Regions from separate parts of the Bariatricus sp. HCP28S3_F11 genome, predicted to be linked through region 2. Evidence: predicted binding sites of a transcription regulator. Region 2 holds the regulator's gene; the other holds the start of a gene.

Region 1 (6,257 bases), on a different contig from region 2:
AAATGGAATTACATAAATGTATTGGCAGTCCCTACATAACGGATTCCATTTTCAAAAACACGTTTACCGCCCAGGGTGACGAACTTCACATCGTTCAGACAGGTGATATCTTTGCTTGCATCTCCACTTACGACCAGAAGGTCTGCGTCAAGTCCTTCTTTGATGAGGCCGCGCTGGTTTTCAAAGCCGAGTACTTTGGCGGGATTCGAAGTTGCAGTCTGAATGGCCTGTAACGGAGTGATTCCATATTCCACCATGTACTGAAGTTCCCTTGGAAGAGGCAGCAGTGGTGAACCGTAAACAACCATGTCGGTTCCGGCAAGTACTGTGACACCGGTATCATAGAATTTTTTGAAATTATCCCTGTAAGCTTTGTAGGCAGGTTCAAAATATTCCCAGTTTGCCATTTCTTTTTGCATGACCGGATCATTTACGGGTTTGCCCGCATTTTCTTCCAGATTCTTTTTCGTGATTTCATATAAATAAGTATAGGCCATGATGGTTGGAGTCCAGGCGATTCCCTTCTCTGCCATCTGCTGTACCTGCTCGTAGGTTAAAAAGGTTCCGTGTTCGATGGTATCAAATCCGGCGTCGATGCTCATCTGAATGCCCGGCTGTGTTCCGGCGTGGATTCCACATTTGATCCCTCTTCTGTGACATTCGTCAGCGGCAGCATTTAACTCTTCCTGGGTATACTCGGGAATGCTGCTGCGGTGTGTGGTAAGAATCTTGATCCACTGGGCTCCGTCACGAACCTGACGGCGGATCTCCTTTCGGATCTCCCATGGTCCGTCTACCTGGGCAATGTCATCATCCCAGCCATGCCCGCCTGTCATACACATGCCGTTGTCGACATGTGTGATTCTTGGAATCGTGATAAATCCTTTCTCTGCCGCGAGATTCAGGGTTGCACAGAGCTTCCGCGCGGAAGTCATATCACGCACGCTGGTGATACCGCGCTCAAATGCGGCCTGTGCGTGCTGCAGAGCAAATAACGTGATCAGTTGGTCATTGTAATTGAAGCTGTCCGGCTGTGAGAACCAGTAGCCGAGATGCACGTGCATATCGCAAAGCCCCGGTAAAAGGGTGGCATCGCCATAGTCCTTCACTTCTTTTTCCGGAAATTCCGCGATGAGTGCTTCTTTCGGCCCGATTTTTCGGATCGTTCCATTTTCAACAGCAACGGCTTTATCTTCCAGTACCGTCTTGCCATCGCCGGTAATGAGATGTTTTGCGCAAATAATCATGATTTTATTCCTGCCTTTATTTTTAGTTTCATGACTCAAGTATAACATCTGCCGGGTAAGATATCCAGATGGATTTCATCTTGTATTTCTTCTTGCAGATTAATCGCCTTTTTTGTAAAGAACAAAAGAAAAGATCATAGGAAACACTGCCAGAGGAATCAGGAGCAATACGGTGAGAATCGGAAATCCGAAAAGTCCGAAGAATATCATAAGAATTCCTCCGATGATCCAGAGATATCCTGCGAGATGGTGTGTCTTATTCCAGTTTTCCTCGCTGGCGAGAGTCCATGGAATCTTGATTCCTATGGTGTAATTCTGGCGGCATTTTGGAAGGTAGTTGCCGCAAATAGTGAAGATAATTCCGACCATAATCATGGCAATCTTATCGATGGGAAGCTCATGCCCCATATTGATAAGGAGGGATGCCGGTACCATGATTAAAGAAAGCACAGGAATACACCATTTTCCAAGTAATTTGATCGCAGGAGCGGAATTGTTGTTTCGTGGGTCATGATCCAGGCCTACATGGACAACAATATTGAGAACAGCCATCAGGAGTGGAAGACCGAAAGCACCAATAAGTCGCGGTGCATATCCGTTCGGCTCATTATTTGGTCCCCAGTGTATCGCCATCTGTTCCGGCAGACGGGTGTAAACTGCAGCGGAGAAAATCATGGGCAGCAGACAGAGCAGTGTAGTAAGGATCAGAGTCTTATTTTTTTTCATCAGAAACACCTCCAAATTGTGAAAACCAAAGCATCATTTCTTCAAATACGGATACATTGATTTCATAATAAATGTAATTCTTGTAGCGGGACTCGAAAACCAGTCCGGCTTTTTTGAGTTGTGATAAGTGATAGGAAATTGTAGCATTGGTCATATCAAAATTTTCCGCAATCTCGCCGGCGGACTTTTTGCCGTCCTTAAGCAGGACGAGGATCTCCCGGCGGACCGGATCAGACAATGCTTTAAACGTATCTGCGAACGCCAAATGATCACCTCCAATTGGTATAAGCATTTAGAAATATTTCTAAATAGAATATATCATGAAGAAACTATAAAATCAACATCTATTTAGATAAAAATCTAAATAGGTAATTTGGAAATTATTATTGACAAAAGTGTCTGTTCATGATATAAATATCAAGTAGCCTTTTTTGAGGTAAATAATTGAATATAGGGGATTGGTCAAATGGTATGACAGGAGTCTCCAAAACTCTTAGCGGGAGTTCGATTCTCTCATCCCCTGTCAGATAAAGCACTGATAATGTTGAACTTGTAACATTTAAGTGCTTTTTTGTTTGTTAGATAAAAAAATTGTGTTCGTGAAAAAGAGTATGAAGGAAATACTTTATTGACAGAATAATTGATGGATGTTATCATACAGAATATTAACGAATATTTGCACAAAGATGTACTTTGCTATAAAAGCAGTACATCTTTTTTCTTTTCCCAAGATATAACAAGGATTAGACACTACAGAACTTAAAATCGACTGGAGGCAAAAACTTATGAAAAATCATGAATTAGATTCTGTTGATCGCACAATTTTAAATATCTTACAACAAAATGCCAAGCTTCCACTTAAAGAGATTGCGGAAAATGTTTATTTATCTGTACCTGCAGTGTCGGCAAGAATCGAAAAAATGGAAAAAGAAGGTTATATCACAGGGTATCAGGCACAGGTAAATCCTATTGCATTGGGTTACCATATCAAAGCTTTGATTAATCTTGAGGTTCCTCCGGAAGAGAAAAGTGTATTTTATCCATATATCAAAGAATGCTTAAATGTCGTTGAATGCAACTGTGTAACCGGAGAGTATTCTATGGTGCTGGAAGTATTATTTCCAAGCACCGTGGAGCTTGATAAGTTTATCGGTGAATTGCAACGCTTTGGAAGAACTAAAACCCTTATAGTTTTTTCAACTTCTGTGGAACATAGAGGAATTCCGGCAAACCCGAATGAGATAGTACGTGAATGATCTTTTTTTGTAAGAGAAAGTAAAATAATCATTGTATCAAAAAAGCACTAAATACGCTGAACCGCAACATATTTAGTGCTTTATCTGACAGGGGATGAGAGAATCGAACTCCCGCTAAGAGTTTTGGAGACTCCTGTCATACCATTTGACCAATCCCCTATGTATTGAATTGATTTGCGTGAAATCATACTGTATTCTTATACCATAGTTTGTAATATTTGTCAATCAATATCTTTGAAAATAGAGTGCCGGGAAGTAAAAAAATAATGGGAGTGAAAGTTGAGGTTTACGTGCTAATCTGTAATTATTTTGTTTTAGAACGTAGTGGTTGGGGAGTATTACGTTTTGTTTTCAATTTGTTGCTGTATTCGCTATACTAGTATATCGGCTTGGTCATTAAGCTGAATTAAGATAATCAGAAAATAATGTATTTCATTTCGAAGTTCTTGAGTTGTATATGTACGTTGGTAGACACCGATATAATTGGCAGAAATTATTTTTGATTCAAAGATAAGAGTTGCAATTTTCTGAAAAAATGTGGAAATGAAGAATTTTAAAAATATGGCGATTTGCTCTTTTATTTTGCCATGGATTGGTGTATGATAGATAACGTAGCCACCAAATATAGTGGAGAAACGCAAAAGTGACGCAACATTTGGTAGATGTTGATAGGGGTTAAAGGTAAGGAGAAATATATGGATACAGTAGTAAAAACAAGGGTTATCAAGAGGAATGGGGAAGAAGTATCATTTGATCAGACTAAGATTGTGAATGCGATTGAGAAGGCTAATCAGGAGATTGCACCGATTCATCAGATGAATCAGCATCAGATTCTGGCGATCGCAGATACCATTGCTCAGAAGGCAGAAGAGATGACACATGCTGTTCATGTGGAAGATATACAAGATATGGTAGAGACCGGAATTATGGAGATGCGTGGGTATGAGGTGGCGCAGAAGTACGTGCGCTATCGTTATAAGAGAGAACTGACTCGTAAGTCCAATACTACAGATAATGGAATTCTGTCTCTTCTGGAACACATGAATGAAGAAGTGAAGCAGGAAAATTCGAATAAGAATCCGGTCATTAATTCGACGCAGAGAGATTATATGGCAGGAGAAGTAAGTAAGGATCTGACTCGCCGTGTCCTTTTGCCGGAAGAGATTGTACGTGCACATGAAGAAGGAATCATCCATTTCCATGATATGGATTATTTTGCACAGAAGGAACATAACTGTGATCTGATCAACCTGGAGGATATGCTTCAGAACGGAACGGTGATCAGCGAAACGATGATTGAGAAACCGCACAGCTTTTTTACTGCTTGTAATGTCACCACACAGATCGTAGCACAGGTAGCCAGCAACCAGTATGGCGGACAGTCATTTACACTGTCTCATCTGGCACCGTTTGTGGATGTGAGCCGTCAGAAAATCCGTAAGAGTGTGATTGAGGAGAGAATGGAATCCGGTGAATCACTGGATGAAGGAATCATCAAAAAAGTGACAGAGCGTCGTCTACGTGAGGAAGTGAAGAGCGGAATCCAGACGATCCAGTATCAGCTGATCACGCTGATGACCTGTAACGGACAGGCACCGTTTGTGACTATGTTCATGTATCTGGATGAGGTCCCGGAAGGACAGACCAGAGATGACCTTGCGATGATCATTGAAGAAGTACTGATCCAGCGTATGCAGGGAGTTAAAAATGAGAAGGGTGTCTGGATCACTCCGGCTTTCCCGAAACTGATCTATGTGCTGGATGAGGATAATATCACAGAAGAATCCAAGTACTGGTATCTGACAGAACTGGCAGCAAAATGTACCGCAAAACGTATGGTTCCGGATTACATTTCCGCAAAGAAGATGCGAGAACTGAAGCAGGGCGATGTGTACACCTGTATGGGATGCCGTTCTTTCCTGACGGTAGAAGATTCTCAGCGCAATCCGGATGGAAGCCACAAATACTATGGAAGATTTAATCAGGGAGTTGTGACGATTAATCTTGTAGACGTTGCATGCTCTTCCGAAGGGGATATGGATAAATTCTGGGAAATCCTGGATGAGAGACTGGAACTTTGCCACAGAGCGCTTCGCTGCCGTCATGAACGTCTGCTTGGTACCGTTTCAGACGTGGCTCCGATCCTCTGGCAGCATGGAGCACTGGCCAGACTGAAAAAGGGAGAGAAGATCGACAAACTGCTTTATAACGGATATTCAACGATTTCGCTGGGTTATGCAGGACTTTATGAAATGTGCGTGCGCATGCTCGGCAAATCACATACAGATCCAGAGGCGAAGCCATTTGCACTGGCTGTTATGCAGAGACTGAATGATAAATGTAAAGAGTGGAAAGAGGCAGAAAATATCAGTTATTCTGTTTACGGAACACCGATGGAATCTACAACCTACCGCTTTGCAAAATGCCTGCAGCGCCGGTTTGGAATCATTCCGGGTGTAACGGATAAGAATTATATTACGAATAGTTATCATGTTCATGTAACTGAACAGATCGATGCATTCCAGAAGCTGAAATTTGAATCCGATTTCCAGAAATTATCACCGGGTGGGGCAATCAGCTATGTGGAAGTTCCGAACATGCAGAATAACATTCCGGCAGTTCTTACAGTTATGAAATTTATTTATGACAATATTATGTACGCGGAACTGAATACCAAGAGTGATTTCTGCGAATGCTGCGGATATGACGGAGAGATCCAGATCGAAGAAGATGAGACAGGAAAACTGATCTGGAGATGCCCGAACTGTGGTAATACCAATCAGGATAAGCTCTTTGTGGCAAGAAGAACCTGTGGATATATCGGAACGCAGTTCTGGAATCAGGGACGTACACAGGAGATTAAGGACAGGGTGCTGCATTTGTAAATAAGAAATGATTAAAAGAATTGTACTATGAAAAAAAGATATTTTTTGAAGATGCTGCTATTTATGATTTTAGGTATGGTAATTTTGCCTGGATGTACAAAGTCGCAGGTGCTGAAAGGGAAGAGTGAAGAAGAACAACTGGA
Region 2 (6,257 bases):
ATGGCGCCGGAACCCAGAAAAAGATGGCGGATTTTTCTGAGACTGCAATGGAGAATGTGAAGACGAAAGATCTGGGAGAGGTGGGGGACCTTCTTTCCGGTGTAGTAAAGGAACTTCGAAACTTTGACGAGGAGGAAGAAAAGGGATTTCTCGGAATTTTCAAGAAAACGTCCAATAAGATACAGTCCATGAAAGCGAAATACGCGAAAGCAGAGACGAATATCAATGAGATCTGTAAAGTTTTGGAGAATCATCAGGTCTTACTTCTAAAGGACATTGCGATTCTGGATAAAATGTATGAACTGAATCTTACGTATTTTAAAGAGCTTACCATGTACATCCTTGCGGGAAAGAAAAAGCTGCAGGAGGTTCGCACGACGAAACTGCAGGAGCTTGTTCAGAAAGCACAGATGTCAGGACTTGCGGAAGATGCGCAGGAGGCAAGAGATCTTGAGGCTATGTGCGGACGGTTTGAGAAGAAGATCCATGATCTGGAACTCACACGGACGATTTCCCTTCAGACTGCTCCGCAGATCCGCCTTGTGCAGGGCAATGACACGTTAATGGTAGAGAAGATTCAGTCAACGATCGTGAATACGATTCCGCTTTGGAAGAGTCAGATGGTGCTTGCGCTTGGTGTAGAACATTCCGCCCAGGCGGCAGCGGCGCAGCGGGAAGTGACGGATATGACAAATGAGCTTCTCAGAAAGAACGCTGAGAAATTGAAGATGGCGACGATTGATACGGCAAAAGAATCCGAACGTGGAATTGTTGATATGGAAACCCTGAAAGCGACAAATGAATCTCTGATTTCAACGCTGGATGAAGTGATGAAGATTCAGCAGGAGGGACGCCAGAAACGTCATGAAGCGGAGCAGGAGATGCAGAGGCTTGAAAATGAGCTGAAAGGGAAGCTGCTTCAGCTGCAGGGATAGGTTGAAAAGATAACGATGAAAAGAGCAGGAGCGCGAAAACGGAAATGAATAATCCGTTTTCGCGCTCCTGTTATAATGTCATGCATACGTGAGTGTTTTATTTGATCACAGTACCGGTACGTTCTTTTAATGCGTCGTTTAATGCTTCCATAGAAGTGATGATCGCACGTCGTCCCTCTCTTTTTTCGATGAAAGAAACAGAGGCCTGGAATTTCGGAAGCATATTGTAGACACCGAAATGTCCCTCGTCCATGTATTTCTTTGCGTCATCCAGAGAAATCACGCCAAGTTCCGTTTCCTTATCGGTACCACGATTGATGCATACTTTCTCTACGCTTGTCAGAATGATCAGCTCATCTGCGTCGATCTGTTCTGCAAGAAGTCCGGCAGTCAGGTCTTTTTCAATGACAGCACTGGCACCTTTTAAATGGTGTCCCTGTTTCAGTACCGGAATGCCACCGCCGCCGCCGGCAACTACGATCTGGCCTGCATCCAGGAGCGCATTTACGGCATCTGCTTCAACTACTTCTACCGGATTTGGAGAAGCAACGACACGCCGAAAGCCTTGTCCCGGAACCTCAACAACATAATTTCCTTTCTTTCGCTCGATTGCAGCATCTTCTGCATCCATGATACGTCCGAGTACCTTGGTTGGAGTGTAGAAAGCTTCATCATAAGGATCAACAATGACCTGAGTCAGAACTGTACTGACGGTGCGGTAAATGCCCCGGTTCATCAGTTCTTCGCGGATGCCGTTCTGCAGGTCATATCCGATATATCCCTGAGACATAGCGGAGCAGACTGACATCGGAGAAGGGGTAAAATCTTCGTGGGATTTGCCGAATTCATTCATGGCGGTATGAATCATACCTACCTGTGGTGCATTGCTGTGTGTGATTGCAACATCGTATCCTGTTTCAACAAGAGCAGCAATCGATGCGGCAGCTTTTTTTACTGCAGCCTTCTGTTCCGGAAGTGTATTTCCGAGAGCACGATGACCCAGTGCAACGACAACTTTTTTCTTCATATAATATACCTCGTTTTTCTGAATTAGAGTATGTGAAAATTATAGTATCTTTTTTATTAAATTGCAATCCTTATAATGCGACTATATGATAAGAATGTCCCGTAGCTTTCACGAATTTCTGAAGAATATCGGAGGTTCGGAGCTTCAGACTGGAAGTGTTGATGCAGGGATGGCATCCGAGATATTCTTCTTTCAGTAAATCTTCATCAATCAGAAGATCGACCTGCTCTTCGACATCGTTCATCAGTCCGAGAACGCTGACGCTGCCCGGAGTAATGTCCAGAAATTCTTCCATGTATCGTGATTCCGCGAAGGAAAGGCGGGATACACCGAGCTGATGTGAGAGTACTTTTGTCTCAAAATGCTTGTCACCCGGCATCATCAAAAGAAAGAAAGTTGTTTTCTGGCGGTTGCATAGAAATAAATTCTTGCATACCCCGATCTGCAGTTCCTTCTCGATTTCCCGGCAGTCTTCAATGGTGTTGGCAATATCATGATCGACACCTTCATAGGGAATCTGCAGTTTGTCAAGAAAATCATAGACCCTTTCTTCTTTCGCCAGGCGTTTGGAACAATCCGGTTTGGAGGTGAAATGTATCTTACTGACATGAATGGTTTCCATAGTAAAGTCCTCCTGATGTAAAAATGATGAAATAATTGTATATGTGTAGTAAAATACTAGTGTACTGATAATTAATACTTATATCATAGCATGAAATCTGCAGTTTTCAAGAAAAAGCATGGAAGAATCAGGTCCGGAAGCCGGGAAACATCATATACTGGCAATAAGAAGAGTTCGGAGTGTGTGCCGTGAAAGAAAAATGTGACAAAGAAAACCGGATCCGTTTTTGCGAACTGAGAGAGAAGGAAGTAATCAACACCTGTAATGGGAGACGGCTGGGGTGTGTGACGGATATTATACTGGATAAGTGCTCCGGGACAGTGGAGGCTATCATAGTGCCGGGACCGGGGAAGGTGTGCGGGCTGTTTGGATATGATGCGGAATATATTATTCCGTTTGAATGTATCTGCAGAATCGGGCCCGATATCATTCTGGTAGAAATCTGCGAAGAGAAATTTTTAAAAACGTGTAAATAAGAAATAAAAAAAGAAGGAGAGGAATTGAAAATGGCAGCATTTTTGGAGAACATTGCCCCATTCACGGGAAACGGAAAGAAGAATGATAAGGGGCAGGATCTGGAAGAATTTCTGGAAGAATATGATCCATATAAATATAAGAACCCCTGTGTGACAACGGATGCGGTTGTATTTTCCTGGTCGGATAAGGGAGAGGAATCGAAAGGGCCGAACCTGGATTCTGTATGGAAGGTTCTGATGATCAGGAGAGGGAATCATCCGTGCATCGGATGGTGGGCTCTCCCGGGAGGGTTTATTAATCTGAGGGAGAATCTGAGAGATACGGCGAAGCGGGAATTGATGGAAGAGACCGGTGTGGACGACCTGCCCATGGAACAGATCGCGGTGTATGGAAATGCGAACCGGGATCCGAGAGCGCGTGTGATCACCTCTGCATATATGTCTGTTGTGGAGGAAACCAAAGTGACGGTGCATGCAGGAGATGACGCGGATGCGGCTCTGTGGTGCGAGATTTTCTGTGAAAGCGGCGCCTGGGAAACTGCAGAAGACGGAGGCAGGAAAAGAAGCCATTTTCTTAGATTGGAGAATAAGGCATATGAACTGGAACTTACGGCTGTGGTGGAAGAGGATTTGAAAGGGGACATTGTGCAGGAAAGAGATTTCCGTGTCAGGGAGACGAATCAGATTGCTTGTGACCATGCTGCAATCATTGTACAGGCATGGCTGATCCTGAAAAGCAGACTGTAAGTATTTCGGGGAATTTTGTTTGACAAGAAAATAGTCTACATTTATACTATTAATATTGAGGAAAAGGTCGCCACGCGGAACCATGGCGTTTTCCACGGCGTGTGGGGAGAAAAAGAGACAGGAGGCAAGAAGATGAAGTGTCCATATTGTGGTAACATTGATACCAGAGTCATTGATTCAAGACCGGCTGATGACGGAACATCGATCAGGAGAAGACGTTCCTGCGATGCCTGCAGCAAGCGTTTTACAACGTATGAGAAAGTGGAGACGATTCCACTGATCATTATTAAGAAAGACAATACCAGGGAACAATATGACCGTGCTAAGATTGAAGGCGGTGTTCTCAGGGCATGCTATAAGAGACCGGTGCCTACTTCTGAAATTCAGAAGACGATCGATACGATCGAGACCGATATTTTCAGCCGGGAAGAAAAGGAAATTCCGAGCAGTGTGATCGGAGAAATCGTGATGGGACACTTGAAAGAGCTGGATGCGGTTGCTTACGTTAGATTTGCATCGGTTTACAGAGAGTTTAAAGATGTAAATACATTTATGGCGGAACTGAAGAAAATTCTGGAATAATGTGTTCTGGAAGCGGACAAGTAAACAGACGAAGGAGTGTACACTTTGATGGAGCAAAAGAAGACAGTTGTACTTGGAGTGACGGGCGGAATCGCCGCGTATAAGACAGCGTCGCTGGCAAGTATGCTGGTTAAGAACGGGTATGATGTGCAGGTACTCATGACGAGGAATGCAACGAATTTCATCAATCCGATTGTATTTGAGACTTTGACGAAGCATAAGTGTCTGATCGATACATTTGACCGGAACTTCGAGTACAGCGTGGAGCATGTCGCACTCGCCAGTGTGGCAGATTTGGTAATGATTGCCCCGGCGACTGCGAATGTGATCGGGAAACTGGCTCACGGAATTGCAGATGATATGTTGACCACGACTGTGATGGCTTGCCGACGATGCCCGAAATTCATTGCGCCTGCGATGAATTCGGAGATGTATCTGAATCCGGTAGTGCAGGATAATCTCGCGATCCTGAAAAAATACGGATATGAAGTGATCGAGCCTGCCGAGGGACATCTTGCATGCGGAACGAGTGGAATCGGGAAAATGCCAGAACCGGAAGAACTTTATGAATATATTTATCATGAGCTGGCATGGGAAAAGGATATGATTGGGAAGAAGGTTCTTGTTACGGCAGGGCCGACGCAGGAGGCCATTGACCCGGTACGGTATATCACCAACCATTCTTCAGGAAAGATGGGATATGCGGTGGCGAAAGTCTGTGCCGCAAGAGGAGCTGATGTCACACTGGTGAGCGGACCGACTTCTATTCCAAAGCCGATGTTTGTGAACGTGCTTCCGGTCACGACGGCAAAAGAGATGTTTGAAGCAGTCAGGAGAGAATCTGAAGATGCCGATATTGTCTGCAAGGCGGCCGCGGTTGCGGATTATCGCCCGAAGTATGTGAATGATCAAAAAATGAAGAAATCCGGTGAGCAGATGGTTCTGGAACTGGAGAAAACGGATGATATTCTGAAATACCTTGGAGAACATAAAAAACCGGGACAGTTTCTGTGTGGATTTTCTATGGAAACAGAGAACATGGTTGAGAATTCCAGAGCAAAACTGGAAAAGAAAAATCTGGATATGATAGCGGCAAACAATCTCAGGGATGCCGGAGCCGGTTTTCAAGGTGACACGAACAGGATGACTCTGATTACCAGAGAAAACGAGACTGTACTGCCTCTTTTGAGTAAGGAAGAGACGGCGGCGCGGATTCTGGATATGATTCTGGATCAGATGAATTCATAAATAAAAATCATGGTAACTGTTCAGAGCCAACCTCGAAAACACTTCGTGTTTCCTCAGTGTGGCGTATCCGCCAAATAGATTTGTACAAAAAAGTGCTCACGAATGCAAGCATTCATTGCCCTTTTTTGACAAATCTGCTTGGCTCTGAACAGTTACAAATCATGTATTGTATCTCGAAATGAGAATAATAACAGGAGAAAAATATGAAGAAGAACAAAGAAAAAAAGGGTACTCGTTGGATGGTGAGCGTTGCACTGATGGCTGCAATCATAATTGTGTTGGCAAATACGCCGCTTGGCATGATTCAGCTTCCTATTATAAAGGCAACAACCGTACATATACCGGTGATTATCGGGGCGATTCTTTTCGGACCGCTTGCAGGAGCGATTCTGGGAGGTGTTTTCGGAATTTGTTCGCTGATCAGCAACACAATGGCACCGACACTGCTGTCGTTTGCGTTTTCACCGTTTCTTGCCTCGAATCTGGCAGGAGTGCTTAAAGCACTCTGGATTTCTGTCGGATGCCGTATTTTGATCGGTGTTGCGGCAGGATGGATTTGGATTCTTTTCAGAAAAATCAAATTAAACACATATGTGGCTCTTGCCATTGCGGGATTTGCT

What was found. Region 2 encodes NrdR, which represses ribonucleotide reductase genes. Its sites were predicted from a motif close to CACAANATNTTGTG; they were not measured.
Region 1: the regulator NrdR is predicted to act here: its motif matches at 3,846-3,859, upstream of nrdD (anaerobic ribonucleoside-triphosphate reductase).

What each region holds. Positions count from the first base shown of each region.
Region 1 is NZ_JBQHUC010000050.1:6,123-12,379, forward strand. Features, by position in the region: gene ACTNBR_RS15215 (amidohydrolase family protein) at 9-1,247, opposite strand; gene ACTNBR_RS15220 (SdpI family protein) at 1,347-1,973, opposite strand; gene ACTNBR_RS15225 (autorepressor SdpR family transcription factor) at 1,960-2,238, opposite strand; tRNA gene ACTNBR_RS15230 (tRNA-Trp) at 2,426-2,496, shown strand; gene ACTNBR_RS15235 (Lrp/AsnC family transcriptional regulator) at 2,759-3,229, shown strand; tRNA gene ACTNBR_RS15240 (tRNA-Trp) at 3,318-3,388, opposite strand; gene nrdD (anaerobic ribonucleoside-triphosphate reductase) at 3,925-6,114, shown strand; gene ACTNBR_RS15250 (hypothetical protein) at 6,142-6,257, shown strand, end outside.
Region 2 is NZ_JBQHUC010000017.1:8,667-14,923, forward strand. Features, by position in the region: gene ACTNBR_RS09230 (toxic anion resistance protein) at 1-935, shown strand, start outside; gene arcC (carbamate kinase) at 1,033-1,962, opposite strand; gene ACTNBR_RS09240 (prolyl-tRNA synthetase associated domain-containing protein) at 2,033-2,584, opposite strand; gene ACTNBR_RS09245 (PRC-barrel domain-containing protein) at 2,803-3,060, shown strand; gene ACTNBR_RS09250 (NUDIX domain-containing protein) at 3,091-3,807, shown strand; gene nrdR (transcriptional regulator NrdR) at 3,940-4,389, shown strand; gene coaBC (bifunctional phosphopantothenoylcysteine decarboxylase/phosphopantothenate--cysteine ligase CoaBC) at 4,438-5,637, shown strand; gene ACTNBR_RS09265 (ECF transporter S component) at 5,841-6,257, shown strand, end outside.